DNA from 3 places in the Paenibacillus sp. JT31N17 genome. Region 2 is predicted to be linked to each of the others. Evidence: riboswitches for the same ligand, from Rfam matches in the RefSeq annotation. Region 2 holds a riboswitch; each other region holds the start of a gene.
The links. A riboswitch is a leader RNA that binds a small molecule or an ion and turns the genes downstream of it on or off. The one in region 2 is predicted to bind thiamine pyrophosphate.

Region 1 (10,415 bases), on a different contig from region 2:
GTGACAGCCGCCCGCGGCTTCCTGAGCTGGAAACGCTGAAGCTCGGCTGCGAGCAGCTGGGCAAACTGCTGCGGCGGCACCGAACCGCCCGACTCCACAAACACCGAGTGGGGAGACAGGCAGCTTTGCTGATCATAGGTGCTTACGTCCTGAGCGAGCCGGTGCACCGTATCCTGATAACGGTCGGGGGTCAACGCCTCCCTTCCTACCATGGCAAAGCTGATTTTATGTCCGTAGCTGACCAGCCTTTTATACTCCGGCAGCCTGCCGCGGATTTGCCGGACCGCTTCATCCGAGCCATAGGCGACCACGACCTCCGCGGCCTCCATTGCCGGAACCTCCAGCTCAAGGCTGCCGCCCTTCCAGGGAAGAACGGCAATGGAATCGGCCAGCTTCGGATCGATTTGCCGGAGCGACTCGGTGAACAGAACAGCCATGACAGGTTCGGACGAGGCGGTCTTGGAGAGAATGGCAGATTTGACCAGCAGCCCCATGACCAGACTCCAGACCGGCAGACCCGGAACATTGCCCGAGCCTACCTGGTAGATGAGCTCCGGTCCGTAGGCCCTGCTCATCCCGCCGGTTCTGCGGGGCCGGAATTCATCCAACACGGCGCTTGAGTCCAATTCCTCCTCCAGGAAACGGAGCAGCTCTTTCCTGCGGAACAAGCGCATGAATCGTTTGAGCTCCAGCCTGATCATATCCCGGTCATAGCCGGTCAGAGCCGGAAGCCAGCTCTCCGCCTTCCTCCGCAGCTCATAATCCGGATTCGTCCACAGCTGCACGGCGGCATCGATAACATCCACAATCTCGCCGGTTTGCAGACCAGCCAGGTAAGCGATGCGATTCATTGTCACCTTCGCGGCAATTTCTTCTATTTTGGACCGGGTCAGAATTGGAAATGACAGAATGACGGTTCCCTCGGATGTCTCAAGCCGCCGCTCCGTGTAGCCGTCAAAGATAATTCCGCGGGGCACCGCGTAGGCCGGGTAGACAGGGGGCTCTGCTGCTGATTCCCGACTCGCCCGCCCCGCGGCCCCTTCTTCCCTATCCACTCCATGCCGCCTGCTTCAATTGATCGACAGCGATCGAGCAGCCGCGCGCCTCCGAGCCCTGAAGGCGGCCCTCCAGCAACAATCCCCTGTCCGTCATATAGCCAGTATCCTCGGTCAGTATAGCCAGACTCGAATTCCAGTTTGCCAGGTCGAAATGGGCCAGGACACCGGATTCACCCTGGCTGACCGGCTCCAGCGTATCCGGATCAAGCACCAGCGTCTTGATCCATGCCGGGCCCGATTTCACATACATGGGCTGCGCATCCGAAACACTCGAGCTCACCGTCCGGTCATAGAGCTGGGAACTCAGCTCCGTCATCCCGTACATATTCACGAACCGGCTGCGGTCCAGACAGAACGCAGCTGTAAAAGCCTGATGCAGCTCCTCCACCGTCACTTCCCGCGCCTGCCCTTTCAGGCCGCCGGTATCGAACACGAGACTGCCTGCGGGCAAAGTGAACTGAAGCGAGCGCTCCTGGCAATAATCAAGAAAATGAACATAGGAGAAGGTGGTTCCCAGGATCAGAACCGGCTCCACGCGGCTCTGAACAGTCTGCATAGCCGAAGCCAGCCCCTCCATATCCAGCCCTGATCCGGCATGATAGAAGTTACGGCTGTCCTCACTCCCATACAGCTCTACGGCCCGGCTGACATAACGGGACAGCGAGGAATTCGGATTCAGATCGCTTCCTGGCGAGATAACCCAAATCGTCATCCGCCGGGTATCCGGCAGCACGAAGTCGGCAAACGACAAAGCCATCGACCTGTCCCACACCTGAAGGGTCGGGTGGTAATTGCGCCCCTTCTTGTCCGCATTCGTCGTTCCGCTGGTCATGAATACCGCTTCCGCCTCTTCCGGCGGCTCGCAGGACAAGGTCAACTCCTTGAAGCCCTGAATCGGCAGCGGCGGAATTTCTCTCCATTCCCGGACGTTGAGCGGTGATTTCCGGCGCGCCTGGCAGTACTTCCGGTAAGGGATATTATATTGAAACTGGTACTGAAAAAGCTGCAGCGCCAGCTTATTATAGGCTTCCTCCAGTGCAGGTTCGCCGCTTTCCGCAGCCGATCGGGCACCGAAGCGCTCCATAAAAGCCAGAATTTCCTGTACGATGCCTGCAGATTCGTTTCTCATGAGCTCAGCTCCCTTGGCTTGGGCCTGAATATCCGGAACCAGCCGGGTATGTTGACAAGCAGCAGCTGCAGAACAATGGCGGTCAATGCGCCAACCATGATCGTGTTGGACAGGAACTTACCGGCAAAGCCTGCGGCGCCCTCAAAAATAGGTGGCAGTGAAATTGCCAGCAGGATGGAGAGGCCGGCAATCGTGAAATTCGCTTCCGTCTTGGCCATACGGCCCAGGATGCCGACACCGGAATAGATCAGCGAAGCGGCGGCCGGCAGGAATAAGCCTCCCACGACGGCACCAGGCGTCACGACCAGAATCGCCCCGGCTTTAGGCACAAAACCGAGAATCAGGAAGATCACGCCCGCAGCCGTAACCGCATGCCGTGAACCGATTCCTGTAAGACGCAGCAGCCCGACATTTTGCGCATAAGCGGTTGTCGGGAACCCGCCAATCAACGTAGATACCACCGAGCCTGCCGCTTCTCCGGAGAATCCGTACCGGATCCGCTTGGCGGTCAGCGGTACACGCACCATATCCGAGGCGGCGTGATAGACGCCCATCGCTTCGATGACTGCAACCACATACGCGAAGAAGAAGGTTGCGAAGGTTGGCAGGTCCAGGGTGAGAGAGCCGTAAGGGAGAAAATGCGGCAGTCCGAACCAGCTTTTTTCCGCAACGGAGGAGAAGTCGATCTGGCCCCATCCGAACGCGATCAGATCGCCAACCAGCAGCGCGATCAGGAAAGCGAAGGAACGCAGAACCCCTTTTGCAAATACAGACAGCAAAATAACGACAAGCGCCGTTGCAATCGACATGGTCAGCACCGGAGCGGTCGCGAAGGTATCCGTGCCTGGCGACCCGCCCAGAAATTCGGAGAGCGTAAAGCCTGAGAGCGCAATCCCGACAACCAGGATTACGGAGCCGGAAACCACCGGGGAGAAGATCGATTTCAACCGGCCCAGCACGCCTGTAACGGCCAATGCAAAGACGATAAGTCCGCTCAAAATAATGCCGCCGCCCGCTGCCGCCAGGCCGTTATCCTTGCCTGCGGAAATCATCAGGGAATCGAAGGCGGCCGATGGCCCCTGTACAACCGGAAGCTTGACCAGGCGTGTCGCCTGGACCAGCGTGACCAGCCCCGCCGCGATGAATATCGCGTTGACCATATTGGCGGCAAGGGCCATCGGCAGACCGATCAATGCGGCCACAAATACGGGATCCAGCCATACATTGGATACAAATACATGCTGCAAGCCATAAAGAATATTTTTATGCGCCGGAAGCTTCTCTTCCACCCCGACACTCAGATAGACCGGCTCCTGATCGGGCAAGTCCTGCGCGCTTTCTCGTTCCTTCATGCTCATAATTCTCCCTTTCCTGCATTAACCTTGGAATGTCACTTGAAGCTGGATTCGCCTGAAGGGCTGACAATAACTTGTTCATCCCTTCCCGGGCTATCCAAGATAGCGGTGGTAAAGGCCTTTGGCTTCGGCCTCATCGCTGGTGCCGTGCACCAGCACCCTTCCATCCTGGAAGAGCACAAGCCGGTGAGGGGCAATATGCAGCGTGACCAAATATCCGTTGAACTCTACGCGCCCCTGCTGCGCCAGCTTGGCCGCTTCCGCTTCCAGGTCGCGTTTCACGGGAGCGGGCGGACGGATCTGAACGGTATCTCTTCCGCATAACACCGCTGTTCTCGTATGGTTCGATGCCGACAGGAACGGGTAGGTCGGCCTGCTCCCGCAGGAGAGGCAGTGCTCCTTCTTCAGCTTCTCCACCGCGATGGAGGAATGCTGGTTGTTCCACAGATCGAAGGAGGTCAGCCTGCCGCGAAGCGCTTGGCGCCCGCCTGTGAGCAGCTTAAGCGCCTCCGCCGTCTGATAGGCGACTACCATCTGCACCGCAGGGCTGATAATGCCTGCCGTGTCGCAGGTCGCTCCCCCAAGCGGGACGGTTTCGAGCAGACAGTTCAAGCACGGCGTTTCGCCCGGAAGGATCGTGTAGGTGATGCCGTAGCTGCCCACACAAGCCCCGTAAATCCAGGGGATACGGTGCTTCTGGGAAATATCATTGATAAGCAGCCGCGTGTCGAAATTGTCCGTGGCATCGATAATGACATCCACTCCCCGGACCAGCTGCTCAATGTCGCGGGTCGTCACATCCATGATCAACGCCTCGATCTCAACCTCCGAATTAAGCGACTGGAGCCGCTCCTTCGCGGCAATCGCTTTGGGCATCCGCCGCTTCGCGTCCTCTTCGCTGAATAATTGCTGACGCTGGAGATTGCTCCACTCCACATAATCGCGGTCCACAACCGTCAGCTTCCCGACACCCGCGCGCACGAGCGCTTCGGCGTTGCCCGTGCCCAGCGCTCCTGCTCCAATAAGCAGAACATGCTTGCTTCCAAGCTTCTCCTGCCCGGCCGTGCCAATGGGAGGAAACAGCTCCTGCCTGGAATAACGCCCGTTCAATTGGAGCTCCAGCCTTCCATCGGGCTGCTGGCCGACGCATACCGTTTCTTCGGAATTCTTCCCGCCTCGAAGCCAAGCCTTCCCGCCTCAATGGCAAGCTTCATCGCCAAGGCCATCTTGACAGGATCCCTGGCGCCGGAGACCGCCGTGTTCAGCAGCACGCCATCAGCGCCCATCTCCATTGCAATCGCAGCGTCCGAAGGTGTCCCGATTCCCGCATCCACGATGACAGGAACGGTCGCCTGTTCAATAATGAAGCCGAGATTCAGCGGATTGATAATCCCAAGACCTGTGCCGATCGGCGATGCGCCCGGCATGATGGCATGCACGCCCAAATCCTGCAGGCGTCTGGCCAGCAGAACATCATCTGATGTATAAGGCAGAACGGTGAACCCTTCGGCAAGCAGCATCTCGGACGCCTTCAGCGTCTCGATGGGATCGGGCAGCAGCGTCTTGAAGTCGCCAATCACCTCGACCTTGATCATATCGCAAAGCCCGGAAGCTTTGGCCAGTCTGGCAATTCGCACCGCTTCCTCCGCGGTCTTGGCCCCTGCCGTATTCGGCAGCAGCGTGTAGCGGCTCACATCCAGCATCTCCAGAAAATTGGGCTGGCCCGCCTCAAAAATATTCATCCTTCTCACGGCGAACGTCAGAATCTGCGATTCCGAAGCCTCGACGGCCTGCTTCTGGATTTCAAAATCCGGGAACTTCCCTGTGCCGAGCAGCAGCCGGGAATGAAATTCATGCGCTCCAATCTTCAACATATCAGCCACCTCCTACAAAATGGACAATCTCAATGCGGTCTCCGTCCGACAGACGGGTATCCTGGTGAGCGGACTTTTCCAGAATGCTCTGGTTCCACTCTACGATTACTACCTTCTCCTCCAAACCGAAATGACGGAGCAGGTCGTGCACGGATGCTAAAGTACCGGGCACTTCGACGTTCTCGCCGTTAATGTGCAAATTCATCCTGGTTCATCGCTCCTTTCATGTCCATCTGCCGGTCCAATCGAAAAGCGTCGAGATAATCGGCCTCTGCCGCTTTTCCCTCCGCCCAATCAGCGGCCAATTGCCCGGTAATGGGACTAAGCAGTATGCCATTGCGATAGTGGCCGGCCGCCACGTACAAGCCACGCAGCTCTTTATGCTCCCCCAGGAAAGGCAAACCGTCCGCAGTCTGCGGCCGCAGTCCCGACCAGGCTTTCTCCCATTCCGCATGCACAATATCCGGAACCAGCAGCTTGGCGGCTTCGAGGAGTTTGCCAATCCCCCCCAGCGTGACTTTGCGGTCATAGGAATGCTCTCTCATTGTGGCTCCGACAATAAGCCGTCCGCCCTTCTTGGGAACAAGATAACAATCATGGCTGAATATCGTCGCCTGCACCAGCGGCGCATGGGTAAGCACCGAGAAGCATTCTCCCTGAACAGGGAAAACAGGGCTTGAAAGTCCAGCCTGCTCCATAAGCGGCCCGCTCCAGGTGCCGGAGGCAATGACGATGCGGCTGCCGTACAAGGTTGTGTCCCGGGTCCGGACGCCGCATACAGAGCCCTGCTCCAGAACAAGCGATTGCACCTCCGCATATTCCCGTATATCCGCTCCCAGCGCCGCGGCCGCCTTGGCAAAAGCAAGGGAAAGCTCCGGGGCAAGCACATGCCCGTCCTCTTCAACAAGCATGGCGCCCAGAATATCCGGGGCAAGCGCCGGCTCGAGCTTGCGAACCTCATGACCGGTCAACCAGCTTGCCTGTTGCCCCGCTTTGCACTGAAATCCGATCGCATGCTGAAGCTCGTTCATCTGCGCGACGGTTGTGGCGATGCGCAGCAGCCCCTTGCGCTCCAGTCCGATATCAATTCCGCTGAGCTCTCGAAGCTGGGCGGCAAGTGAGGGGAAGAGCGCGCGGCTGCGGAGGGCCAGGTCGAATAAAGGCCCCGCTTCGTTGATTTCCGCCTGTGCGGCAAGCATGCCGGCAGCGGCACTGGAGGCCTGCCCGGCAAGCCGGTCACGCTCCAGCAGCACAACCTTCATGCCTCTTGCCGCCATATGGTAAGCGACCGAGCTTCCAATCACCCCGCCGCCCACAATGATCGCATCAAAAGTATTCGTCATCTGATTCGTCTCCTCGTCTGTTCAAAGCTTCGGCGTACTGCAAGGCGGCCCGCAGAGGATCCGCCGCCTGCATAATGCCCGACAGCACCGCTACACCCGCTGCTCCTGCTGCCCGGACCTGCTGCACGCGCTCCGGATTAATTCCGCCAATGGCGATTACGGGTATATCCGCGCTCCGGACCATATGCGCCAAAGCGCCGATCCCTCTCGGCTCCTGCCCCGGCTTGGAAGCCGTTGGGAATATATGGCCATAAATCAGGAAATCCGCCCCCTGCTGCCGGGCCAGGACAGCCTCCTCTGATTCATGCACGGAGCAGCCCAGACGAAGTCCGGGAAAAGCCATTCTGGCTTCCCGTACGCCCAGACTGCGGTAGGATAGCTGAGCGCCCTGCAGCCGGGCGGCCCATGCTACATCGATACGGTCATTAATCATTATTTTCCCGGCCGGAACGCCTTCGGCCAGCAGAGCTTGCACCCCCTGCCACAGCTCGGAAGCATTCCTCGCCGGTTCCCGCAGATGAAAGGAAGTCACATACGGATGAATCTTCCCGGCAGTCTTCGCATAGGCTTCCAGATCCTGCCGGCCATCCGAAATTACATGTAATTCCAGTGCCGTCAAACTATCACCGCCCTCCCAGACTACGGTATGGATAAAAACACAAAAAAGACCGCCCTCCAGATAAGAAGGCGGCCCTGTTCAACTAGGCAATAGCATACTTATTCATATGCCGATAGACCAATCGTGAGACCACTTCCCTACGCTGGTATTACCCAGATCAGGTGCAAAGGGTTTGAATTCATCTTCAATCTCAGCCATTCGGCTCCCCTAGTGATACATCCTATGCAATTGGCTTTATACTATCACGAATGCTAGAAAAAGCAAATAAAAATCTGTTGAAAGGCTGCAAATATGCGGGTCCAACCTTATACAACCAGGTAAAAGCCGCATCTGAAAGGGCAAGCATTGCGGAAATAATTATCCTCTCAATACCCGCCGGCATACGGGCTTTTCGGCTCTGCTCCCTGATGGTCGAACTTCGCCATATAAGCCCCTCTCTTCTCGACTGTTTCTGCCGAGGAACTCATCGCCTGCTTCAGATCCCCTTTATGCACGTCATTCACGATCCAGCGCTGTCCGAACCCGGCATGCACCACTTCGTCGGCCCAGTCAAAATCCTGGAAGGTCGTCATGAGCGGATCCCGGGCAATGTCGCGGCAAAATTCCCATTCCTCGCGTTTGCCAGGCGGATACTTCATCGCCGCTTTCTCGATGGCAATCGTCAGATGCGTATAGGCCTCGTCCGGCTCGAACAGCTGCAGCGTCATGTCCAGCCAGCCCGTCCAGTTCGGCTTGTCGTAAATATCATAGCCCTTGACCCGCAGCGCCGCTTCGCCGAACCAGGAATGTCTGACCTCGTCCCAGGCATGCCTGGCGGTATCGAGGTAGAACTCCCAGGGCTTGCCTTCGGATTGAAAGTGGACGCAGGCAACCGCTTCCGCCGGAGACATCTCGAAGAAGCGCGTAAACATCATCATTTCGAATCGGCCCGCCTCGGAGTCCTCGAACTGAAATTCCTTGAATTTGCTCACTGCGCTGCGGAACCGGCCGTCGCGCGTGCTGGAAGCAGGCAGCTCGAATGGCTGGGCGGCAACCGCAAGCTCGGGATCGGGCTCCTCCTTGGCGAGACCCCCGTCAATGCCTCCGGCTGCAGCCAGCAAATTACGAAGGTATCCGACCCAGCGGTCGGCATCGGCCACCGCTTTCTCAGTGGACTCGGCCGAGAAATGCCGCACGGCCTCATTCCCCCACTCCAACTGCTCCTCCCGGTCCATCAATTGATGCTTCAATAAATGAATCGTCGGCTCATCGACAATGGGCTGGGCGCTTGCCATATATGCCCGCGCAGAGCGGATTTGATCCGGTTTCACCACCTCGAACAACGCTCTCATCAGCTGCAGCGTATCCGCGGATTTCAGCACCTCGTCCATCAGCAGCTCCAGATTCGGGTCCGGCGACTTGTCGAAGGCCGACGAGCTCATTCGGAGCTGCTTGCAGCGGCTGCGCAGCTGATCGCAATGCGAGGCATCCTGCCACATCAGGCGGGAGAGCGCCCCCTTCACCTCATATTCGGGACGCGCCACCATATGCCCGGCCTCAAGCTTCATCAATCTGCGGTCCACATAGCCGATTCGATGCAATTTGTGGGATGATTCCGCTACCGACATGCCTACTTTGCCATAATTCTTGATTCCCATAAATGGATGCAGCATATAAATATTCCTCCCCGCAAATAAAAGTACTCTATTAACCCTTCAATCCGGTTGTAGAAATTCCTTCTACAAAATGCTTTTGCGCCAGGAAAAAGATAATCATGCAGGGCAGCATCGTCAGTAATGACATCGCCATGATCTGATTCCATTGAATATCATAGGTGGCGTCGATTGACATTCTCAGCGCCAGTTGAAGTGTAAATTTGCTGACGCTGTTCACATAGATCAGCGTGTTGAAAAATTCATTCCACAGCCAGATGAATTGAATTATACTGACGGAGAACAGCGCAGGCTTGCACAGCGGCATCAGGATCCGGGTCAGAATCGTAAAGGAATTGCAGCCGTCTATTTTCGCCGATTCATCCAGCTCGCTCGGCAGACCGCGTATAAATTGAACCATCATAAAGATGAAGAACGGATATCCGCCGAGGAAAGCCGGAACGACAAATGGCAAATAGCTGTCCAGCCATCCGAAATTCCGGAACAGCAGGTAACGCGGAATGATCAACACCGCATGGGGCAGCATCAATGTTGCTATCATGACTGCCAGCAGCACCTTCTTCAGCGGAAAGTGAAACCGTGTGAATCCGTAGGCGACAAGAACGCTTGAGACGACCGTACCGATGACAGTGGGAACGACCAGCAGAAAGGAATTGGCGTAGAACGTTCCGAACGTGAATTGACCGGAGCCCTTCCAGCCTTCCACAAAACCGTCCCAGATCACCCGCTTCGGAATTAATCCGATTGAAGTATAAATCTCTGCATTGGACCGGAAGGAAGCCGCCGCCATCCAGAGCAGCGGGTAGATCATAATAAAGCCGAATACGATCAATACCAGGTAAGCGCCGATTTTGGACAGATTCTTCATCATTTGCCACCATCTTCGTAGTACACCCATTTGGATGAGGATTTAAAAATAACCAGTGTAAAAATCATTATAATGACGAACAGCACCCAGGATTGTGCCGACGCGTAGCCCATTTTAAAATACTTGAACCCGTTCTCATAAATAAGCAGCCCGTACAGGTAGGTGGAATTCAGCGGTCCGCCGCTTGTAATCACCATCGCCGCGGTAAACTCCTGGAAAGCGTTCACCATCTGCATAATGAGGTTAAAGAAAATAATTGGCGTAATGAGGGGAAACGTGATGCTGACGAACATCCGGGACCGGGATGCCCCGTCGATCCGCCCCGCTTCATATAGCTCGCCGGGCACCTGCTTCAGCGCCGCGAGGAACAGGACCATGGACGATCCGAACTGCCACACTGTCAGCGCGCTGATCGTATACAGGGCAATATCCGGACTTCCCAGCCAATCGATCGGAGCGATGCTCAGCTTCCCCGTCATCTGATTGACCAGCCCTTCCCTGGAGAAGAGATATCTCC
Region 2 (10,415 bases):
TGACACTTGAGCGCCCGAGATGACGGCCATGAACGGCATCATCCGATAATTTGGGGGCAGTAATGCTTTGATCGGCGAGCTTGGATGCTGTTATTGAATGATCGACCAGCTTTATAGTGGAAATGGACATATCGGCAATTTTCGGAGACGTCACCGCCAAATCAGCAATATGCTGTGAACCGACCTCATTGTCCCCGATGTGGACGGCGCTTACGGCGCCTTCCTGCAGTTGGAGCGGTCCCACCGCGCTTGGCGCGATTGCCTGCTCGGTTACGGCTCCTTGCCCCAGTTGTTTGGTTTCCACCGCGCCTTCGGCTATGTGGTTTGCGTCGATTTCTCCCGGGGCCAGATGCTTTCCCAGCAATACACCTGCCGCTACATGTTCAGCGAGCAGCAGCCCAGGCTTGAGATGCGCCGATTCAACGGCGCCTAACGCGATTTTCTCACTGGTAACCGCCTGGTCGCGAAGCTTGGATCGGGTAACGGACCCATCGGCTATTTTGGATGTATGAATGGCATCGTTCGCTATGCTCTCCGTCCGGATGGCTCCGCTTCTAAGCTTGCTTGACGTTACGGATTGATCATCCAGAAGCTCGGTTGTAATGACGAACGGCTTCAGATGCTTAGCCTCGATGGATCCTTCCGCCAGCTTGTCGGCACTGATTGTCCGGTCCCCCAGTTTTACAGAGGTTACGCTGCCGTCACGTAATTTTTCACCGGTGATGGAACGATCCCGTATTTTGGAGCCGGATATGGCATTGCGTGTGAGATGATCGCTCAAGATGGATTCCGGAGCGATCTTGGAGCCTATAATCGCCCCATCGGCAATTTTAATGCTTTCGACGGCAAAATCCGCAATCGATTGCGTATGAACAGCGCCCGGTTTTATCCGGGTTGCTTCAACAGCTCCGGGTGCAAGCTTATCCGTGGTGATTGCCTCATCGGCAAGATCGTCGGTAAAGATGAAGGGAGTGGAGGAATCCGGAAGCCGCTTCTCTTCCACCCGCTCCTCCTTGCTTAGTATAACGGCCAGGCTGGCCTCCTTAGCCTCCACGGCCGCGGTGACCTCTGCGTCTTTGGCTTTGTCTGCCTCTTTGGGAGCCGGTCCCGGGATATCCGCCACCGCTGCCGGTGCCGGCTGGCCCCCTGTATCGGCTGCCTGCTGCTCCTGCTCTACGGCAATTCCCGGTTCAGGAGACGGCTCCAGGACGGGTCGCTGCTCCTCTGCTGCGGTTTCACTTGTTCCAGCCGGTACCGGACCATCTGCCGTCCCGGCTTCCAGTTCCTCCACGGCCATAGCATTGACCTTAACAATTTTCTTCTCTGGCTCCTCTGGCGTACGCGGCTTGTTTTTCCTCAATTTTTCGATCCATTTCAATTCCGAAGTGTTCGGATTATCAACATAAAATAACGGTTTTCGTCCCTTGGGACTCTTTCCCTTGCTGTTCTTAGCCATAGCCCTCTCCTTCTTCCACCTGAAATGTCATAGGTATCATATGCATTCACCCATAGGCAGGTCACTTGATCGGAGACATTATCAGCCAAAAGCAGCAGAAATCAGGTTATAAAATCGCAAAAACAGGAAGAACCGGCTGTCGCCTTCAAACAAAAAAACGGCTAACGCCCAGGTTCAGGCGCGCCGCTCGTTCACAAATTCCAAATTTCCCGTGTCCTATTCTATGGCGGCCAGCACTGGCCCCTAGGTTTGCATCATTTGAACACCTTTGGAGAGCGTCGCCATATACAGCTCCGTCCCCAGCCAGTCAATATCGGTAACCGGCACTCCCGGTCTGACCGAGTAAAGCGTTAATCGCTCTCCCAGACGGCCAATACGGTAAAGCCCCCGGTCCGTACAGACATAAACATAAGATTGCCTGGATATGACCGAGAAAATAAAAATATCGGGAAACTTAACCGTGCTGAATCCCCCGCGGCCATTGCTCACAACCAGCTCACCCTTCTCGGTGGCGCCAAACAGATTATCCCGGTTGGCAGCCAGCGCTGTGACTCCAAAGCCAAGCTCGAAATCGGCCCAGCGGTCCGTCATCCGGTCATACATGCTGATGCCATGGTCGAGCCCGATATATAAATACTGCGGGGTAAATAAAAAATCATAGACAATTGAATGGCCGTAGGCGGATTCTTTCCACTTATCCGACGACTTATAATAAAGGCCGGACTGGGTAGCTGCGAAGCCGTAACCCCATTCTTCTTTATACTGATAGCAGGGATGACCGACTTCCTCGTATTCCCACTGCTTGAGCTTAAGCCGGTACAACCCTTTATTCGTGCAGGCATAGGTGACGCCCCCGGACATCTGCAGCCGGTTAACCGTCGTATCTTCCGGAAGGCCGTCCGAGAGAAGGCGCCAATCTTCGTTCGCGGGTTTCAGGTAAATCCCCTGCCCGGGCGATGCCGCTACGACGGTCCGGTCGCTGCGCACCTTGACCGAGGAGAAATGCAGCGGGAAAGGCTGCCTGTTTATATAGGAATCGGGCAACATGGATACTTTCAGCTCCTTGCCTCTTTTTAATATGTAAAGGATTACCTCTATATTAGTTGATAATGATTATCAGTGTCAACCTATGCCTGTTTTTATTTGAGCCAGAATTGAAGCAGCGACTTCGCCGGTGTCATAAAACTTCAGGCATCTTCTACAATGCCGGCGTCAAGATTCCTTTATCCAGACAGGTCTGGAGCGATAATGCCTTGACGCCTGTTCCAAACTCAATATGGACGCGCTCATCCGTCAGCTTCATTATTTCTCCGCGGCCAAATACCCGGTGCTCGACCAGCCTGCCGATCACCAGCTCCTTCCGCTCTCTGAGCGCATTGGGGTCCGCCGGAGACTGCGGCTCCTCGGTCCTCACCGTCAGCTTGGCCGGATTCTGAAGCGTACGAACCTCGCCGACGAACAACGACTCGTCCATCTTCACCCCGTCCCGGTACTTGTAGGTAATCAGCTCCAGATGCCGCTTGGCCCTCGTCATGCCGACATAGAACAACCGGACGGCTTCTTCCATCGGCCCGGTATTGCCTTCCGCTTGCTGCTTGATATCCTCGGCGGAGGGGATGACCCCCATGACCAGATCGATCATATAGACAACCTTGAACTCAAGTCCTTTGGCGCTGTGGAAGGTAGAGAAGGTCACGGCATTTTGATTCTTGTTGAAGCTGGAAGCTTTCATCACCGCCTCCAGATGCTTGAGCCTTTTGGCAAAGTCCTCCATGCTCCCAAGCGTGCTCGCGATCTCTTCCAGCGTGTTCAAATTGCCGATCAAATAATCCTTCCTGAAGCCGAGCCGCTCCACCATCTTGTCAATCGCCTTATCGTAACCCAGCTTGGTGCGGATCACGCGGATTGCTTCAAGCGGCGGCATGCCCTTCATCTGCTGCAGCGTTTCCTTGCATTCCAGAATCGGCTTGCGCTGATATTCCTGGAGATCCACATAGCTCAGCAAATTGTCGAAAACCGACTCATTATTCTGAATCTCCCGCAGCACGCCCATCTGATGCTTCGTAATATAGCCGTTAAGCTTCGTGTACACCTGTTCCAGAAGATCGTAGCGCTTGTCCGTATAAGACATCCGCATGATATTCAGCATGTCCTTGACGATCCAGTGGGAGAAAAACCGGTTGTCCGAATCCTTCATATAAAAGGGCACTCCGGCCCGTTCGCATTCATTCATCAGCATGATGGAGGAGGAGCTGTTCCGGTAAAGCACCGCCACCTCGCGAAGATCAGTAAGCTGCTGGATATGCTCCACCACATATTTGGATTGATGATTATAATCGGTAAAATTGCGGATCGCGATCGGCTCATGCGCTTCATTGTCCGTAAACATATTTTTGTCATAGCGGTTCTTGTTCCGTTTGATGAAGCCGCTTGCGATATCCACAATATCCCGTGAAGACCGGTAATTTTGCTCCATGTACAGGATCACGGCATTCGGATAAACGTCTTTGAAATGCAGCAAATAAGAAGGCTCTGCGCCCCTCCAGCTGTAAATCGACTGGTCGTCGTCGGCTACCACGCATATATTGCCATGCTCTCTTGCCAATTCCTCGATAATGGCATGCTGAACAAGCGAGGTATCCTGGCTTTCGTCCGTCAGCAGGACATCGTATCTTTGCTGATATTTATGCAGCAGCTCCCGGTTCATCTTCAACACTTCGTTAGCCGTCGTCAGCATATCGTCAAAATCCAGCAGGAGCTTGCCGGAGCCGGAGCGCTTGAACTCCTCGTAGGCAATCAGAATACGATCGGCCTGCTTCACCTCACAGGGCACCTGTGCCCATTTGTCGCTGGGAATCATTCTATTTTTGATGTAGCTGATATAGGTAGTCAGCTCTTCCATTTGATCCTCCGTTATCGTATTGCCGGCAATCGACTGATACAGATTGCGCAGAATCAGCTTCTTATGCAGCTGATGGGGGTCAAAATCCTCTCCGCCCTGTTCCCTGCCTTCCTGATTGCCCTCGATAATAAGATAAGCGGTTCGGGTCTGCTGAAAATGCTCCCGGACAATCTCAAATGCGAGACTGTGAATGGTAGAGAAATCGACTGGCGCAAGCTCCGGGAAAAACCGCTTGAACCGCTCCTTCATATCCAGCGCCGACGCCCTGCTGAACGTGACCGCCTTAATGCGCGACGGAGCGATCCCTTTCTGCTGGATCAGATAGCCGATCTTCATGATGACGGTAGTCGTTTTCCCGGAGCCGGGAGAAGCAAGCAGCAGCAGCGCGCCTTCGGTTTGAAGGACCGCCTGCCGCTGAATCTCATTCAGCTTGACGCCCGTTTCCTTTGCCTTGCGCTTAAAAAAATCCTCTTTGGTTATCATAGACAGTCCCTCTATCGTTTCTCGTTAATCCTTTATAGACAGCGGCAAATGAAGAAGCGCCGGCAGATTCTTCCCGAAGCCTGTTGCAACCCGCAGGCACAGTTGGTAATCATTGATGATCATATGAAGCTCTCTATCATTGGCGGAAACCATTTCTTCCTCCCTCAGACGGCTGCGCACCACCTGGATGTAACTTTCGTCCGAGACTCCCAATGTTACTAGCATTCGGGGAGGCAGCGCAAGCATGGAGATCGGAATCCATCGCCGCTGCTTGGCGGTCAGCACGAAATGAGCCGTTCCTCCGATGGCAAAAGTGAAATTATCGTAGACTTTATCCAGCTTAAAATCAAACATGTCCTGCAGCCGCTCCCGGAATGCCTTCACATGTTCGACGGGAAATCCGACCTCGCGCATATAAAGAACACGAAGAGCGCCGGAGGGGGCTACGATATCCTCCTTGATATAAGGATGGGCAATCAGTTCGAGCAAATTTCCATCCCCATCGCGAAAGTAAATATTTTGTCCCGTTCCAAAATGATCCACTTCTCTGCCATCCGGCCATTTCTCGATCATGACCTGCCGACTCCTCAGGAAGGCGACAAGAGCGTCGAATTCCGAGAACGGAACTTCAAACGCCAGATGCGCCGGAGCAACAGGCTCATATGCCTCCTGAAATACAATCGTACAGTGCTCCGTGATCCGGAATTCAATGCGGCTCTCGGATTCTTCCACAATAGGCAGCAGCAGACGTTCATGATAATACTGCCTTGCGCTTGGAATCGATACCGTGTTCAGCTGAAGCCCCGCATAGTGTGTAATCATGGTTTTCCACCATCCTTATTGTGGTTGTCTGCTCATTATAAACCTTCCTGCCAGAAACGGCTTTCTCCGTCTTTATTGCAATAGGGTGAATGTCTGCATGTCAAAGATGTACGGAACCGGTAGACAAAGACCGCCGGAACTGATTCCGGCGGCACTGACCTGCTTATCGTTTATGTTCCAGAAACCATTGATACAGCTCGGGATTGCCGTACGTCTCCTCCCAGATCTGATGATCAATCGGAGTTTCTAGTCGAAGAAGATGCGAGGTGACGGGCATGGACAGCAGCATCCTTTCTCAAGAGCGATTGTTCATTATTATAACGCTATCGTTCAATATTTTACCAGCCGCTTTAACTTAAACTGAAGCCGCCCGGCGCGTCTATAGGCGGCATGACAGGGGTGGCGGGGCGGTCTGCATGCCGTTTTGGACGAAGTCAATCAGCATCGCAAAAAGAAGGAACACCGCCTACTAAAGCTGTGCTTCAAATCCTGTCCGATTTGCATTATCTTCTCCTTCCAAGTCCCGAACAGCCTGCTCGCGGATGTCCTGTGTGATTCGCATGCTGCAAAACTTCGGACCGCACATCGAGCAAAAATGGGCCGATTTGGCCGCATCTGCAGGAAGCGTCTCATCGTGATAGGACATCGCCCGTTCCGGATCAAGCGAGAGATGAAACTGATCGCGCCAGCGAAAATCGAACCTCGCTTTGGAAAGCGCATGGTCCCGTATTTGCGCGTTCGCATGCCCCTTCGCCAGATCAGCGGCATGCGCCGCGATCTTGTACGCAATCACGCCTTCCTTCACATCCTCTTTATTGGGAAGTCCCAGATGCTCCTTCGGTGTGACATAACAGAGCATCGCCGTACCAAGCCAGCCTATCATCGCCGCCCCGATAGCCGAAGTGATATGGTCGTAGCCGGGAGCAATATCCGTCGTCAGCGGACCCAATGTATAGAACGGCGCCTCCCGGCACACCTTCAATTGACGCTCCATATTCTCCTGGATCAGATGCATCGGTACATGGCCGGGGCCTTCTATCATCACCTGCACGTCATGCTTCCATGCAGCTTGAGCCAGCTCGCCAAGAGTATCCAGCTCCCCGAATTGAGCCTCGTCATTGGCATCTGCAATGGAGCCCGGACGCAGCCCGTCGCCAAGAGAGAATGAAACATCATACTGTTTCAAAATTTCGCAAATTTCTTCAAAGTGCGTATACAGAAAATTCTCGCGTTGATGCGCCAGGCACCATGCCGCCATAATCGACCCGCCCCGCGAAACAATCCCTGTTACCCGCTTGGCCGTAAGCGGGATGTACCGCAGCAGCACACCCGCATGAATGGTAAAATAATCAACCCCTTGCTCGGCCTGCTCGATCAGAGTATCGCGGTACACCTCCCAGCTCAAATCCTCCGCCTTTCCGTTCACCTTTTCCAACGCCTGGTAGATAGGCACTGTGCCGACCGGAACCGGCGAGTTTCGCACGATCCATTCGCGGGTTGTATGAATGTTCCTGCCCGTGGAGAGATCCATGACCGTATCGGCGCCCCAGCGGGTAGCCCATGTCATTTTCTCCACTTCCTCCTCGATGGACGAAGCAACGGCTGAATTACCGATGTTGGCATTGATCTTGACGTGGAAGCGGCGCCCGATAATCATCGGTTCGCTTTCGGGATGATTGATATTCGCCGGTATAATAGCTCTTCCTGCCGCTACCTCGCTTCGCACAAGCTCTGCCTCCACCCCTTCACGAACAGCAATAAACGCCATCTCCGGCGTAATGATTCCCCTGCGGGCATAAAATAATTGGGTCACATTGCGGCCGCGGACAGCTCTTAGCGGTGTGTGGTTTAAAGCCGGGTACGGTTCTGCTCCCTGGCTGCCTGCCGCTTTCTCCGAGTGGAAACCGTTATCAAGCGGCTGAATCACACGCCCTTCATAGCGCTCCACATCTCCCCGATCTTCAATCCATGACCGGCGAAGCGCCGGCAGACCGTTCCGCACATCGGCCCGATAAGCGGAATCCGTGTACGGACCGCTGGAATCATATACCCGAACCGGTTCGTTTATCTGTACCTCGCCACTTCTACTGATACTTGGCGACAGTTCAATCTCCCGCATCGGCACCCGCACATCCGAACGGCTTCCTTGCACATACACTTTGCGACTGCCCGGCAATGCTCCAGCCATGATCGTCATATCAAAAAACCTCCCAAGGTAATTTGGATAATCCCCTAGGAGGCTCGCAAGGACAGCGGCATAGACGGTGCGGAAAAATTGGAACGAGCAAAGGGCAGGCAGTTCCCTGTCCTATTAGTTCCCGGTATGAGCAGGCTTCAGCCCGTTCACCGACAGCATTCCTTGACACACTATCATGCTGGAGCGAACCAGGAAGAATCCGTTCTGCCGTCCTTTGCGGCTGAGCAAATTTCTTCCCTTGGACCGTATAGAAATTTATAGGAGTGAAGCTTATAAATTCTATAAAGTTAAAAAAACCGCTCCGGCATGGGAGCGGTTTGAATGCGGCAATTTCCATCCGGAGCATGAAGACCATGCTTCATTATCCGAATAAGTGAGGCATCCCGTCTATGCGAAAAGACAACAGCATAGATCCAGCCCATAATCGCACAGACAAGCCCACTTTCCTACGCTGGCATAACCCAGATCAGGTTCAAAGGGACCAAAGCGATCAGCGCTTTATCTCAGCCCATGCGGGCGCCCCTAGTGGATTTCCTAGTACGACTATATCGCGTGAACGCACACGGAGTCAACTTATAATGTTCAATTTCTTCGATGAATGCCAACCGTCTGCTGCACATTGCCTGCAACCGTGACGGTTACGTAGTCTGTCTTCATGGTCCCGTTGTTGTAAGTAGAGGTGAACGTAAACGTCAGCGGTCCATCCTCCAGCTTCTCGAAGCTCTCATCCCACATACTCCCGCTCCAGCTGGTCCGCCGTGCGTTCGCGGTATCCAGATGGGTCGTGAAGCCGTTCATCGTCACCTCAACAGTATCCGCTTGGGTAGTTGTTACCGTATCGGTCGTTTGGGCATGCAGCAAAAACTTCTCACCTGCCCAAAAGACCTCATAACCGCGCGGGCTGTCTGCATCGCCGTTTTGATTCATATTGTATTCTCTCCGGCGCTGGTCCCACAAATCCGTATGAAGCACCTGACCCTTGACGTCAAGCGGCAGCACCGGTATGTCCTTGCGCACCAATACCGGCGGCGCTTCGCCGTCCTGGACCGTAAGCTCGACCTTATAGATCCCTGCCTTGTCTCCTCTAAAACCTGGCCCGGTGTGACCATAGGGACTATTGAGAAAGGAGCTGAAGGTTTGTGAGCCTCCCTCCGGATCCTTGACAATATAGATAACCTGTAAAGTATCCAGGTCGGGATCGTCAATGGTATGGCCAATCCGGATCGAATCCCCTTCATACACCGGTTTGGGGGTCCAGTCAAAATCGGCTGCAGGCGGCCGGTTCGTTTCGATATAGAAGTATTTCGGATCGCTCCAATTGCTCCAGTCATAGCCGTCATACACACGGACTACGACATACATGTACACATGCTCAGGCAGGTCGACAGTTGGCCGCCAAGAGAGTTCCCGGCCCGGCTTGATATCCGTATCCCGATACAGCTCTCCGCCATATTTGAAAATCTGAAGCTGGTATCGGGTTTGCAAATCTCCGTCAGCATCCGCATAATTCCATTGAAACGCCGGCCGGAATTCCGTTAGCTTCGCCGGATTATTCTGATCCGTGCTTTCAGGCACTATGATCCGGGCTTGCGGTATCTGGTTGTATATCGTGACCTGCCCGTTGTACTGCGCCTCGGCTCCTGCCGAATCCTGCACGACCTGACGGATATTGAAGGTGCCGAGTGTGTTGAACACCTTGCTCCAGAATGTCCGTGACGTGCTCTGCAATAATTCCCCATCGCCAGTTGTCATATTGCGAATGTAGTACGCATGCGGCAGGTTCTCCCGTCCGCCATCCTCGGCGTCATAGGCCGCAGAATTCATAACAACCGGAACGTTGCGGAAAGTATTCACATAGCTCGTCGTGAATCCGGGAACCGGCGGCGTATTGGGTGTCGGTATGGTGGAGATATCCAGGGATACAACGGTGTAATCCGACCATGCGCCATATTCGTCCTTCACAGCCATGCCAATTTCATATAAACCCCGTTCCTGCGGAGTTACAAGCTTTTCGTAGACAATGCTCCCCGACGGGGTGGCGTAGTAGAACTTCTTCTCCAGGATTCCCCGGGTGGCCCGGTAATCAATGGTGGACGGTTCAGTTGAGTAATTGTCAGGACTGGCATACCGGTCCGGGTCATAGCTGCTGTCGGTCCAGATCAGTTTGCCGTCAGCTGCAGGAACGGCCATAAACTGAGAGACCGGCCTGCGGTGAACGGTCACTCTTTTCGCAAACGGATTCGAGTTTTTACGGTATTCGTCAAAGGTCATATCCGAATAGAGATAGCTCGGGTGCGGATCGTCCTTCGCCCGCAGCGTAACGATGTAATCCCCTACCTTATCGAAGGTCAGCCGCTCGGAGCTGAAGGTTTGACCGTTCATGGCCGACACGCCCTGATTGTTGATGAAACGCGGCGTATGCTGAATGCTCCACTGGTAGGAGCCCGCCTTGGGATCGCCCTCCGGATCCAGAAACTGAATGTTATGGTAAGCGGCCTCCGCCGTGGCTGTGCCTGCATCCCATATCGCGTAGCTGTCCGACCATTCAATTTTAT
Region 3 (10,415 bases), on a different contig from region 2:
CTGGTTCGATCGCCCAATTATTCGCATCCGCAATCGGAACCGGAGCGGCTACGTTGACGGCTCTCGGTCAGGTTGCCGCAATCTGGGTCGGCGGCGGAACCCTCATCCCCTGGGCGCTTATTCCGGCAGCCGCCATCTGCGGAGTTGATCCCTTCGAGCTGGCCCGCCGCAATTTGAAGCCGGTGCTGCTCGGACTTGCCGTGACGACGCTCGTCGCGATGTTTATCATTTGAGGTTGACGCTTGTTATGAGCGGTGGGCCGTTATAAAACGCAATAAACCCGATAAAGAAGCATAAGCTGCCCCTTTATCGGGTTTATCCGTCTTCGGCAAAGTTAAAGCTTATGTCCGCTCTTTACTGCGGCCGCGTAAGCCTACCAAACCGAGAAGTCCAAGCAAACCAAGCCAGCCCCAGTCCATATCATTGTTGTCATCGGCTGCATTGGCTCTTATGTTGTTGGCTGTAGTTGTCCCATACGTATTCATTCTAGGGTTTGTGCCAACACCTGCGGTATTGCTGGTTCTGTCAACCATTCCATTGTCCGTCCCCAGGTTTGTACCGGGATACGTTGTGCTGTTGTTCATGTTGGAGCGGTTCATGTCATGAGCAGCAAAAGCTGGCACCAGCAGCATAACAGAAAGTACCGCACATACGAACAGGCTTGCGATCATCTTTTTCAAGAGAAGACCTCCATTTGGGATACATGATTGTGTTCCCTCTTGTTTTCTCCTCTTGGCGATGCTTTTATGCAAAAATTTAATCCAAACTTATCCGCTCCGTTGGATTAGCTATAGAAATCCCGTGCATTATGAAGCAATATGGAAGCTGCCTCACCGACAGGTAAATCTTTCAGGGAGGCGATTGCCATAGCCACGTCCCGTACCATGGCCGGCTTGGTGATTTGCCCGGTGAAAGGACCTTCGAACGGCCAGGGACCGTCCGTTTCCGTCATCATCAGTTCAATGGGATAAGCGCTCACCATCTGCCGGATTTCTTCTTCATAAAGCACATCCGGTGTTACCGACAGAAAGTAGCCGGCTGCACGCATCCGCTCCAAAGTGGCTTCGGAGCCTTTGAACCAATGGAAATGCGCTCGCCGGACGCCGTGCTTCTCCAGAATATCGCAGGCTTTGTCTCCATCCTCGTAGACCGCGTGCAGAACGACCGGACGGTCCAGTTCGGCAGCCAGAACGGCAAATTGATCAAGCGCCAGCAGATAAGGACTCTCATCAAAGTCCAATCCCGCTTCACGGGCTTCCATACGCGAATAATAAGGCAGCCCAACCTCCCCGATTGCAAAAACCTCATCGGCCAGATGGCGCTCTCTGATCCATTGTACAAGCTCCTGCAGCTGACCCTCGCCAGGAAGAAGCTGCTCGGGATGAAAGCCATAAGCCGGAATCACTCTTCCCGGATGCCTTGCGGCAATTTCCCGGTTTATTTTGCAGGAATCCAGATGCATGGATACGGCAACGACTGCGGCAATTCCGTTGTGGAAAGCTCCATTCAGCAAACTCTCCCGTTCCTCCGGCGCATATAAATCCACATGCACATGCGCATCGATATACAAGCCTTCGTTCAAGCCGGTATTCCCTTTCAATGCATAGCCTCCTCCTTGCGCTTGCTCTCAAACGTTCCATCCGGCTTGAGAAGCTCATAAATTTCCAGCTTCATGGCATTGAATACCGGTTCATTCCACAGCTGCTCCCCGCTGCGCGGGCGCGGGAAAGGAACCGCAACTTCCCGGAGAACGACGGCCGGAGAAGCCGACAGCACAATGATGCGGTCCGAGAGCAGGAGCGCCTCTTCAATACTGTGAGTGACAAACAGGACAGACCGGCGGTGTTCCTCCCACAGGGACAGGAGCCAGGTTTGCATTTGCAATCTGGTCAGCGCATCCAGAGCACCGAAAGGCTCATCCAGACACATCAGGGGCTGAGGGGAAAGCAAAGCACGCAGGAACGAAACGCGCTGCTGCATGCCTCCGGAGAGGACATGAGGATATGAGTCAGCCAATCCGCTTAGACCGACGCGTTCCAGCCAATCCTTTGCCAGGGTCCGACCTTCTCTGCGGGGGATGCCCGCTATGGATAAAGCAAGCTCAATATTGCCCGTTACGGTCAGCCAAGGCAGCAATGCAGCCTGCTGCGGCATATAAGCGATTCTGCCCCGCTCGCCGAGACTGATTCGGCCGTCAATCCGGATCTCTCCTGAAGAAGGCCGCTCAAGTCCGCCAATAATTTGAAAAAGAGTCGTTTTCCCGCTGCCGGATGGTCCAATTAACGAGACGAATTCACCTTCCTTCACATGAAAGGTCACATCGGACAATACAAGCTTGGAAGAGTTTCCTTCATTAAATCGCTTGGATACGGCCTTCAGCTCAAGCGCATTCCGGGTCATTAGGTAATGTCACGCTCCTTTCTCGGGTTTGCGCCTGCTTCCGCGCACCAGTATTTGCTCAGCCAAACTGATAATTCCAAACAGAATGAGACTCAGAACGACAATGATCGCGATAGCGGAAAATACATTAGCCGTTTGCCAGCCCCGTTGGGACACCAGCATAAAGTTGCCCAGTCCCTCGCTTCCGCCAATCGATTCGGCGTAGATTGCGCTGATCACGCTGTAGGAAGCGGCGATTTTCAGGCCCGAGAACAGATAGGATACGGCGTTGGGAAGCTCCAGGCGCCAGAACAGCTGGCTCTTGGACGCACCGATCATCTTCATATAGTCGACCAGCTTGGGATCGCTTTGCGTAAGTCCCGTAAGCATGGCTACAACAACGGGAAAGAAACAGACGAGCATGATCAGTATGAGCCGTGGGAGTATGCCAAAGCCAAACCATACCACCAGTAGCGATCCCAGTGCGATAACGGGCACATTCTGGGTCAGAACGAGCAGCGGGTAGAAACCGGCTTTGGCTCCCGGTATAAGATGCAGCAAAGCGGCGAGCATGAAGCCCGCCGCCGTTCCTGCCGTAAAGCCGAGCAGAGTTACGCCCAGCGTTGACAGCGTATGATGAAACAGACGCGGCGCCTCCGTGACTGTGTTGGACGCAATCGCAAGCGGAGACGGGAGAATGTAGGGCTCGATATCAAAAACAGCCACCGCCGCCTGCCACAACACAATAAAAACAGCCAATACAATTACAGGAGGCCCATATTTGCGAAGCTTACTGACCATCTGGATATTTCTCCAGCAGCCTGCCCATGGATGCGCCGCTTTCGGGATTATAGTACACCTTGATTTGTGAGATTACGGATGGGCATCCCATTATGGTCATCGCATCATTCATCTCCTGGACGATAGACAACAGATGATTCAATTCCCCTTCCATCGTCGTTTCAAGCGGCGCCACGCGGTAGGGCACGCCGGATGCTTTAATAATCTCGATGGCACGGTCCACATACGGGATGACACTTTCCCCTCCAGGTGTGTGCGGCAGTATTTGAATGCTTAATAAGGCGTTTGCCATGTCGTTTCCTTCCCCTCTCGCTATTTTGAGTTCCCTCCGGCCTTTATCGGCTATTCGGGCAAAAATTCATTTGTGAAGGCTTTATCCGCCTCGAGTTTTTTATCCAGCAGCTTATGCTCAAACATCCAGTCGGCATAATTCGTCCATACTTCCGGTTTTTGCTCGCCCCAGCGGGCTGCATCATCCCGATAGCGCGGGCTGAGCCATTTCTGGCTGGCCCGGACCAGATCGGCGTTCAGATCCGGCTCCGCCTTGATCAGAATTTCCGCCGCATCCTCGGGATGATCGATCGCAAAGATATACCCTTCGGATGCTCCGGCTACGAATGCTTTTACAATGTCGCTGCGCTCGGCAATCATCTTCTCATTCGTTTCCAGCACAGGCGTATAATAGTCCAGCTTGTCGCTGTAATCGGTCAAGTAAACCATGTTGATTTTATCCCCGCGAAGCTCGGCCTCCACGCCGGTCCAGGCATAATAGATCCAGGCAAAATCAATGTTTTTCTTCACAGCGGTGAAGAAATCAGCATCGCCGATGTTCACGATTTTCACTTTGCCCGCATCCGCCTTCTGCTCCTGCATCAATGAATCGATGACGGCCTCCTCGGCCGGAGAGCCCCAGCCGCCGTAGGTTTTACCCTCAAAATCGGTCGGCGTCTTGATATTCTTGTCCGCGGGCGAAGCGAAGCCCGAGGTGTTGTGCTGGATGACGGCGGCTATGGAAACCAGCGGCACACCCTGAATCCGCGCTTGTGTAATCCCTTCCTGATAACCTACTCCGAAATCCGCCGCGCCCGTGGCCACCATTGTGTCGGCACCGGCTTCGCCGGGTTGGATGATTTCCACATCAAGTCCGTGGTTTTTGAAAAAACCGTTGTCCCGGGCTACATACAGCCCCGTATGATTCGTATTCGGCGTCCAGTCTAGCACCACCTTCACCTTCGTTAAGGCAGCGGTCTGTCCGGCATCCGAGTTGCCGGATTGCTGGCTGGCTCCGTCCGCATCCGCACCGCTGCTGTTTGTACCCGCCGCATTGTCTGCCTGCTCCGTATTATTCTCTTTGGCTCCGCAGCCCGCAAGCGTGAGCAGCAGGACAAGCACCGCTATTCCCCATTTTGCCATTGTGAACCGTTTGTTAACTGCCATGATCTGCGCTGCTCCTCCCCAATATCGTTCAAATAAGCGACAACATCTTCACATACCCTGATTTATCCATAAGAAAAAGCGCCCTCCCGATGGAAGACGCTTGTAAACGGCTTTGTAAAATCCGCCCCCCTGCTTTCACTTAAAACCATGAAAAACGGGCTGCTACAATGCAATTCCTACGCTGGCATTATCCAGATCAGGTCAAAGGGTCGGGATTGTAACGGTATCCCCTCTCAGCCGGCCTACTCCAGCTCCCCATGTCATATTCAGTTATGTCGCACCTCCTATTATAGCAAACAATGCGCAAAATGCCACCTGAATGTTGACATATAACTGGTTGCTTGATCCGTTAAATATACGGGGGCCTTGGGGTGATTTAACAACAGTTTGCCTATCAGTCTCATAAAATCCGCAAATAGAGGCCATTCTTGGCCTACTCCATTACGGAGAACTTGGAATAGCATGTAAGATCTACGAGGAAAGGGGGAAATCAGCATGGGAACTTTTCTTGATCAACGCAGCTCGATGAATGCAAATGCTTCCGGCTCCATCAACGTTGCGCTTACAGCAGCTCCGGTATTGTTCGGTGTTGTTGGTCTGCAAACCCGCAGCGTAGCGAACCCGATTGTGGATCTGACAGGAACAATCGGATTTAGCGCTACTGCTCCAGGCTCGACCGTTGCTGTCCAGGTTGTTCGCGGAACCTTGATTACAGACACCATTATTTATTCCGCCATCTTCACAGCCGGTATTGCAGGCGCTAATACACGCAGCTTTACCGTACAAGACCTATTGGCACCCGCTGCTGCACAAACGACTTACTCTGCTTTTATAAACAGTCTCGCCGTTGGTGTATCACGGATCGGCCCCGAAGTATTCTGGGGAATTGCCTCTTCAACGGTCTAATTCTTCAAAGAAGCTATACGGCCTAGACCGTGTAGCTTCATTTTTTACCTATTTACGCACTGGAAAGGGTGAATTGAATTGATTTCGGTCAGTTTATGCATGATCGTGCGTAATGAAGAGAAGGTAATCGCACGATGTCTCGATTCGATTGCGGATTTGATGGACGAAATTATTATCGTCGATACCGGATCGTCGGATCATACGAAAGAAATCGTATCCAGGTATACGAATCATATATACGACTTCGAATGGATTCACGATTTTGCCGCCGCGCGCAATTTTTCCTTCAGCCATGCTACCAAGGATTATATTTGCTGGCTTGATGCGGATGATGTTTTGCTGGAGAAGGACCGTCAGGCATTCCTGAAATTGAAAGCCGGCCTGACTTCCGATTATGATACGGTCCTGATGGATTACGTCCTGTCCCGGGACTTTCAGGGAAATGCCCAGCTGTTTACACGCCGCAACCGGCTGGTTAAACGTGCGCGCAGTTTTCAATGGGTCAACCCTGTACATGAAGTGCTCGTTGTCGACGGCAAGGCGCTGTCTTCCGGCATCGAAGTTACCCACGCGCCTATGCGCGAGCATAAAGACCCGCTTCGGAATATTTCGATACTGGAAGAAACGATCCGCAAAGAACAGGGGAACATGAGCGCCCGGGTCCATTTCTATTATTCTAATGAGCTCATGGATCACAAACGCTGGGATGAGGCGATTGACAGCTATGAATCCTTCTTAAGGAGAGAAGTCGATTATTTTGAAGACCACCACGCAGCCTGCGGACAGCTTGCGCATTGTTATCATGCAAAAGGCGATGCGAAGAAGGAACTGCAGAGCCTGCTCAAATCCTTCGAGTATGACCTCCCCCGCGCGGATATTTGCTGCAGAATTGCCTATTGGCACGAGGAGCACAGCGATTACGAGAAGGCCATATTTTGGTATGAGATGGCGCTCGCACGGGAAATGCCCCCGAACCATTTCGGATTAATGAACAAAATATGCTGGACCTGGGCGCCGCACGTGCAGCTGGCAATCTGTTACGGGAAGCTCGGTCAGCTGGACAAAGCCTACGAACATACTGAAAAAGCTCTTGAATACTTGCCGGGCGATGCGAATCTGCTTGCCAACAAAAGCCAGTTGGAAGGCGCTCTCCGGTCACTGAAAGCTGCAGAAACCAAGGCTGCGGCAGAAACGGCGGCAATTAAAAACGAAGGAGGCGGATGATCCCCGTGAAGACGAGCATCATAGTCCTGACATGTAACGGACTCCCTTATACACAGAAGTGCATAGAGAGCATACGGGCATTTACGCCGCCGGATGCTTATGAACTGATTGTGGTCGATAACGGCTCGTACGACGGAACCGTGAAGTGGCTTCAAGATCAACCGGACCTTAAGGTCATCTATAATCAAGAAAATCTCGGTTTTCCGAAAGGCTGCAACCAAGGGATGGAGCTGGCCACGGGAGAGAATCTGCTCCTGCTCAACAATGATACGGTGCTCACGCCAAGATGGCTCGACCAGCTTCTTGCCTGCCTTTACAGCAGCGGAGAAGTCGGCGCGGTTGGTCCCGTCACCAACGCTGCCGCTTATTATTCGGCCCTTCAAGTGCCTTACAGCTCGTTGGATGAGATGATCCCGTTCGCCGAACAATATAACCGTTCTGATCCTTCGAAATGGGAGGAACGCCTCAAGCTGATCGGCTTTTGCCTGTTGATGAAGCGAGAGGTTTACGATGCCGTCGGCTTCCTGGATGAGCAGTTCACGCCAGGCAATTACGAGGACGACGACTATTGTCTTCGTATCCGCAATGCCGGCTACCGGCTTATGATTTGCACGGATACATTCATCCATCACGAAGGCAGCGCCTCATTCAGGGGTGACCCGCAGGCTTATTACGGGCTTATGCAAACCAATAGCCAGAAGTTTAATGAGAAATGGGGCTTCAGCCCGGAATATTCCCTGCTGATCCGTCATGAAATATTACAGCTTCTCGACGATCCTTCAGCGGAGCCGCTACGGGTGCTTGAAATCGGCTGCGCCTGCGGAGCTACGCTGCTCGAGCTTAAAAATTGGTATCCGAATGCCGAGCTGCACGGGATCGAGTTGAATTCGAGCGCAGCTGATATTGCTTCCCGATTAGCAAAGGTCCGCACCGGAAATATCGAAACAATGGATATCGAATATCCCGGGCTTTATTTTGACTATATCATCTGTGCGGATGTTCTTGAGCATTTAATGGAACCCTGGAATATTGTCCAGAAGGTACTTCCGCTTCTGAAAGAAGAAGGCAAACTGCTGGCCAGCATTCCGAACGTCGGCCATTATTCGATTATCCGCGATCTGCTGAAGGGGCAATGGAATTATACGGACAGAGGGCTTCTGGACGTGACGCATCTTCGGTTCTTTACCCGCTCCGGCATTGAGCGCTTATTCGCCGGAACCGGCTATGCCTACTTGCAGTTTCGCCGCAACATCATCCAGCCTTCGAAGGAAGACGAGACATGGATGGAGAACATGGCGGGTCTATTGGGCAGCGAGATGCATGAAGAATGGCGTACGTATCAATATTTGGTGAAAGCCTATAAGAAACAGCCGCTAATCACATCATCACGGACTGAAGCCAATGAGAGGCTGAAATCCGTAGTCCGCCGGATCGAATGGGATATTGAAATGGAGGATAGCCGTAAGGCACTGGTTGAAATGTTCCGGCAGCATGATGTAAGCGAACAGGATTTGGCCGAAGTTATCGGACAGGATCTTGTCTTTCCCGCGAAAACCGCTTCAATCGTCGCTGACATTCTGGTCGATAGCGGGATCTTTGATTCCAAGGAGGAGCTCCTCCAAAAACTGTTGAAGGAAATCGGCTGATATGAACGGTAAGGACCCGCGGAAAATTGCCGTCATCAGCTGTGTGAATAATGAAGCTAAATATGCGGAATGTCTGACATTCATTACGGCACTGAAGGTCCCGTCCGGGTTCACAGTCGAACCGATTGCCGTGAGGCAAGCCGAAGGTATGGCCGCCGGCTATAATCAGGCAATGGGCAGCACCGATGCCAAGTATAAGATCTATCTTCACCTGGATGTGCTCATTTTGCACCGGAATTTTTTTATCGACCTGATCAATTTGTTTGAAAATAACCCGGATATCGGGCTTCTTGGCGTTGTCGGCGCAAAAACGCTTCCTGTAAGCGGCGTCTGGTGGGAAACAACCGAGAAGGTCGGGAAAATCTATGACTCCATAAGCGGAAAAGCGGTGTTATCCGATTGGGGAGGGGTTGATGGAGCCTTAACAAGGGTTCAAGCGGTGGATGGCCTGCTGATGGCAACGCAATACGATATCCGGTGGCGCGAGGATCTATTCGGCGGCTGGCATTTCTATGATACCTCGCAATGCATGGAGTTTCTCCGTGCCGGTTATCAAGTCGCCGTTCCTTATCAACCAGATCCATGGTGCTGGCATGATTGCGACATCACGCCCCTCGGTGAATCCTATCGTCAAGACAGGAAAATATTTTGTCTGAATTATTTCCACCCGGAACAGCGAACATGACGATACTGCATGACAAACGACGAAGCCGGTCTCCTTCATGGATAAACCGGCTTCGCCGTTATGGGCAGACAGCTTAATTTTCTCTGAAAATATGGGACAGCTTGGATTTCACAATCTGTTTGGAGTCAAACTTTTTCTTGATTTTATGGGACCCGCTTATTCCAATTCCCAATGCCTCCCCGAAGTTCGCCTTAATCCATAGGAGCGCATCGACAAAGGCTTGCCCGCTTGGCGCCACTTCGATAAAATCCACGCCGGCTTCGAGGTTGAACCGGTCATTCCGGGGATTAGTCGAAACCAGAATGCAGCCGGTCGACATCGCATCGACAGCCGCCGTTGTGGGAAACCCGTCCAAGGCAAACTGATCGACCGTACTGCAGTTCAGAAATACATGCGTTTTCTCGTAAACGGATTTTAATTCTTCCGGACTTAATACCCCATAGCAGGTATAGCTCGTATTCTTCAGCAAATGCAAATGATCATGCCAGTCGCCCACCAGATTCAAATGAAACCCATCCGGAAGCCCGTTGAAGGCCTCGGCTAATAAAGGAAATCCTTTTCTTACGGAATTATAAGCGCAGAAAGTTAATTGTATCGGGGAGCTGATGGATTTCTCCGAATAGTTATACAAATCGGTATTAATGACAACCGGATGGTACAGACTCCCCGGAACAGCCTTCAGCACTTCCTCTATATTTGTGAACACCGTCGAACTATGCCGGGCCGCGATGCGCAGAAACTCCGCTTGTGTCCATGGGACAAGCCCTCCCCCGGGATATATCGTCGTATGGAGTCTGATTTTCCGTTCATCCATAAACGGCTTGATGTTCCAGTACGGATTCGAGCCAGGCATGTAGCTTCCATCCGGCAGAAAGCACTTGCCCAACAAGCTTAATGTAAGGTTTAGAAAAACACAATAAACATCGGTAATGCCCTCCGATGCCGCAATCCGGGTAAATTCGGAAAAGGGATACACAGGGGCGGGAAAGCTGTCATCAAACGGTTCAGCCGCAAAGAAAAGCGTATCCGGTTTTTGGCTGAACAGCTCCATGCTTTCCCAATAACGGAACCCGCTCAATTTCCATGGGAATCTGGTATCGATCACAGCCAGACGGCGCGAAGAGGATAGATAAGAAGAATCCTGCCCTTCTGCTGTCATGGAGCGCTCTCCTCCAATCCGGGAGATACCGCAAAGAGGACCGTCTCCTGCGCATAGATCGTATAATGTCCCAAATAAAAGCGGTAGCCTAATTGCAAGTCGTCAATATATTGTGCAATATCCCCGAAATCGCTTATTTGATGATAAAGGGTGATGGCCAGCTTTGGAGTGAACGCCT

Region 1: another riboswitch for thiamine pyrophosphate. It lies ahead of AC0YOB_RS00320 (thiamine phosphate synthase); the one in region 2 lies ahead of thiC (phosphomethylpyrimidine synthase ThiC).
Region 3: another riboswitch for thiamine pyrophosphate. It lies ahead of AC0YOB_RS13955 (ABC transporter substrate-binding protein); the one in region 2 lies ahead of thiC (phosphomethylpyrimidine synthase ThiC).

What each region holds. Positions count from the first base shown of each region.
Region 1 covers NZ_JBWDNP010000001.1:68,026-78,440, reverse strand. Annotated here, with positions in the region: gene AC0YOB_RS00355 (acyl-CoA reductase) at 1-1,055, opposite strand, end outside; gene AC0YOB_RS00350 (LuxE/PaaK family acyltransferase) at 1,048-2,187, opposite strand; gene AC0YOB_RS00345 (uracil-xanthine permease family protein) at 2,184-3,539, opposite strand; gene AC0YOB_RS00340 (thiazole biosynthesis adenylyltransferase ThiF) at 3,636-4,652, opposite strand; gene AC0YOB_RS00335 (thiazole synthase) at 4,649-5,416, opposite strand; gene thiS (sulfur carrier protein ThiS) at 5,418-5,621, opposite strand; gene thiO (glycine oxidase ThiO) at 5,605-6,759, opposite strand; gene AC0YOB_RS00320 (thiamine phosphate synthase) at 6,743-7,378, opposite strand; TPP riboswitch at 7,496-7,597, opposite strand; gene AC0YOB_RS00315 (hypothetical protein) at 7,744-9,030, opposite strand; gene AC0YOB_RS00310 (carbohydrate ABC transporter permease) at 9,065-9,901, opposite strand; gene AC0YOB_RS00305 (carbohydrate ABC transporter permease) at 9,898-10,415, opposite strand, start outside.
Region 2 covers NZ_JBWDNP010000002.1:353,757-364,171, reverse strand. Annotated here, with positions in the region: gene AC0YOB_RS09155 (WIAG-tail domain) at 1-1,456, opposite strand, end outside; gene AC0YOB_RS09150 (hypothetical protein) at 1,700-2,503, opposite strand; gene AC0YOB_RS09145 (ATP-dependent helicase) at 2,655-4,841, opposite strand; gene AC0YOB_RS09140 (VOC family protein) at 4,866-5,663, opposite strand; gene thiC (phosphomethylpyrimidine synthase ThiC) at 6,133-7,860, opposite strand; TPP riboswitch at 8,287-8,394, opposite strand; gene AC0YOB_RS09130 (hypothetical protein) at 8,443-10,415, opposite strand, start outside.
Region 3 covers NZ_JBWDNP010000003.1:461,232-471,646, reverse strand. Annotated here, with positions in the region: gene AC0YOB_RS13985 (hypothetical protein) at 1-233, shown strand, start outside; gene AC0YOB_RS13980 (WGxxGxxG family protein) at 342-671, opposite strand; gene AC0YOB_RS13975 (TatD family hydrolase) at 785-1,600, opposite strand; gene AC0YOB_RS13970 (ABC transporter ATP-binding protein) at 1,597-2,400, opposite strand; gene AC0YOB_RS13965 (ABC transporter permease) at 2,410-3,180, opposite strand; gene AC0YOB_RS13960 (thiamine-binding protein) at 3,170-3,472, opposite strand; gene AC0YOB_RS13955 (ABC transporter substrate-binding protein) at 3,523-4,593, opposite strand; TPP riboswitch at 4,774-4,885, opposite strand; gene AC0YOB_RS13950 (hypothetical protein) at 5,113-5,523, shown strand; gene AC0YOB_RS13945 (glycosyltransferase) at 5,602-6,747, shown strand; gene AC0YOB_RS13940 (glycosyltransferase) at 6,753-8,393, shown strand; gene AC0YOB_RS13935 (glycosyltransferase family protein) at 8,395-9,078, shown strand; gene AC0YOB_RS13930 (glycosyltransferase) at 9,152-10,237, opposite strand; gene AC0YOB_RS13925 (FkbM family methyltransferase) at 10,234-10,415, opposite strand, start outside.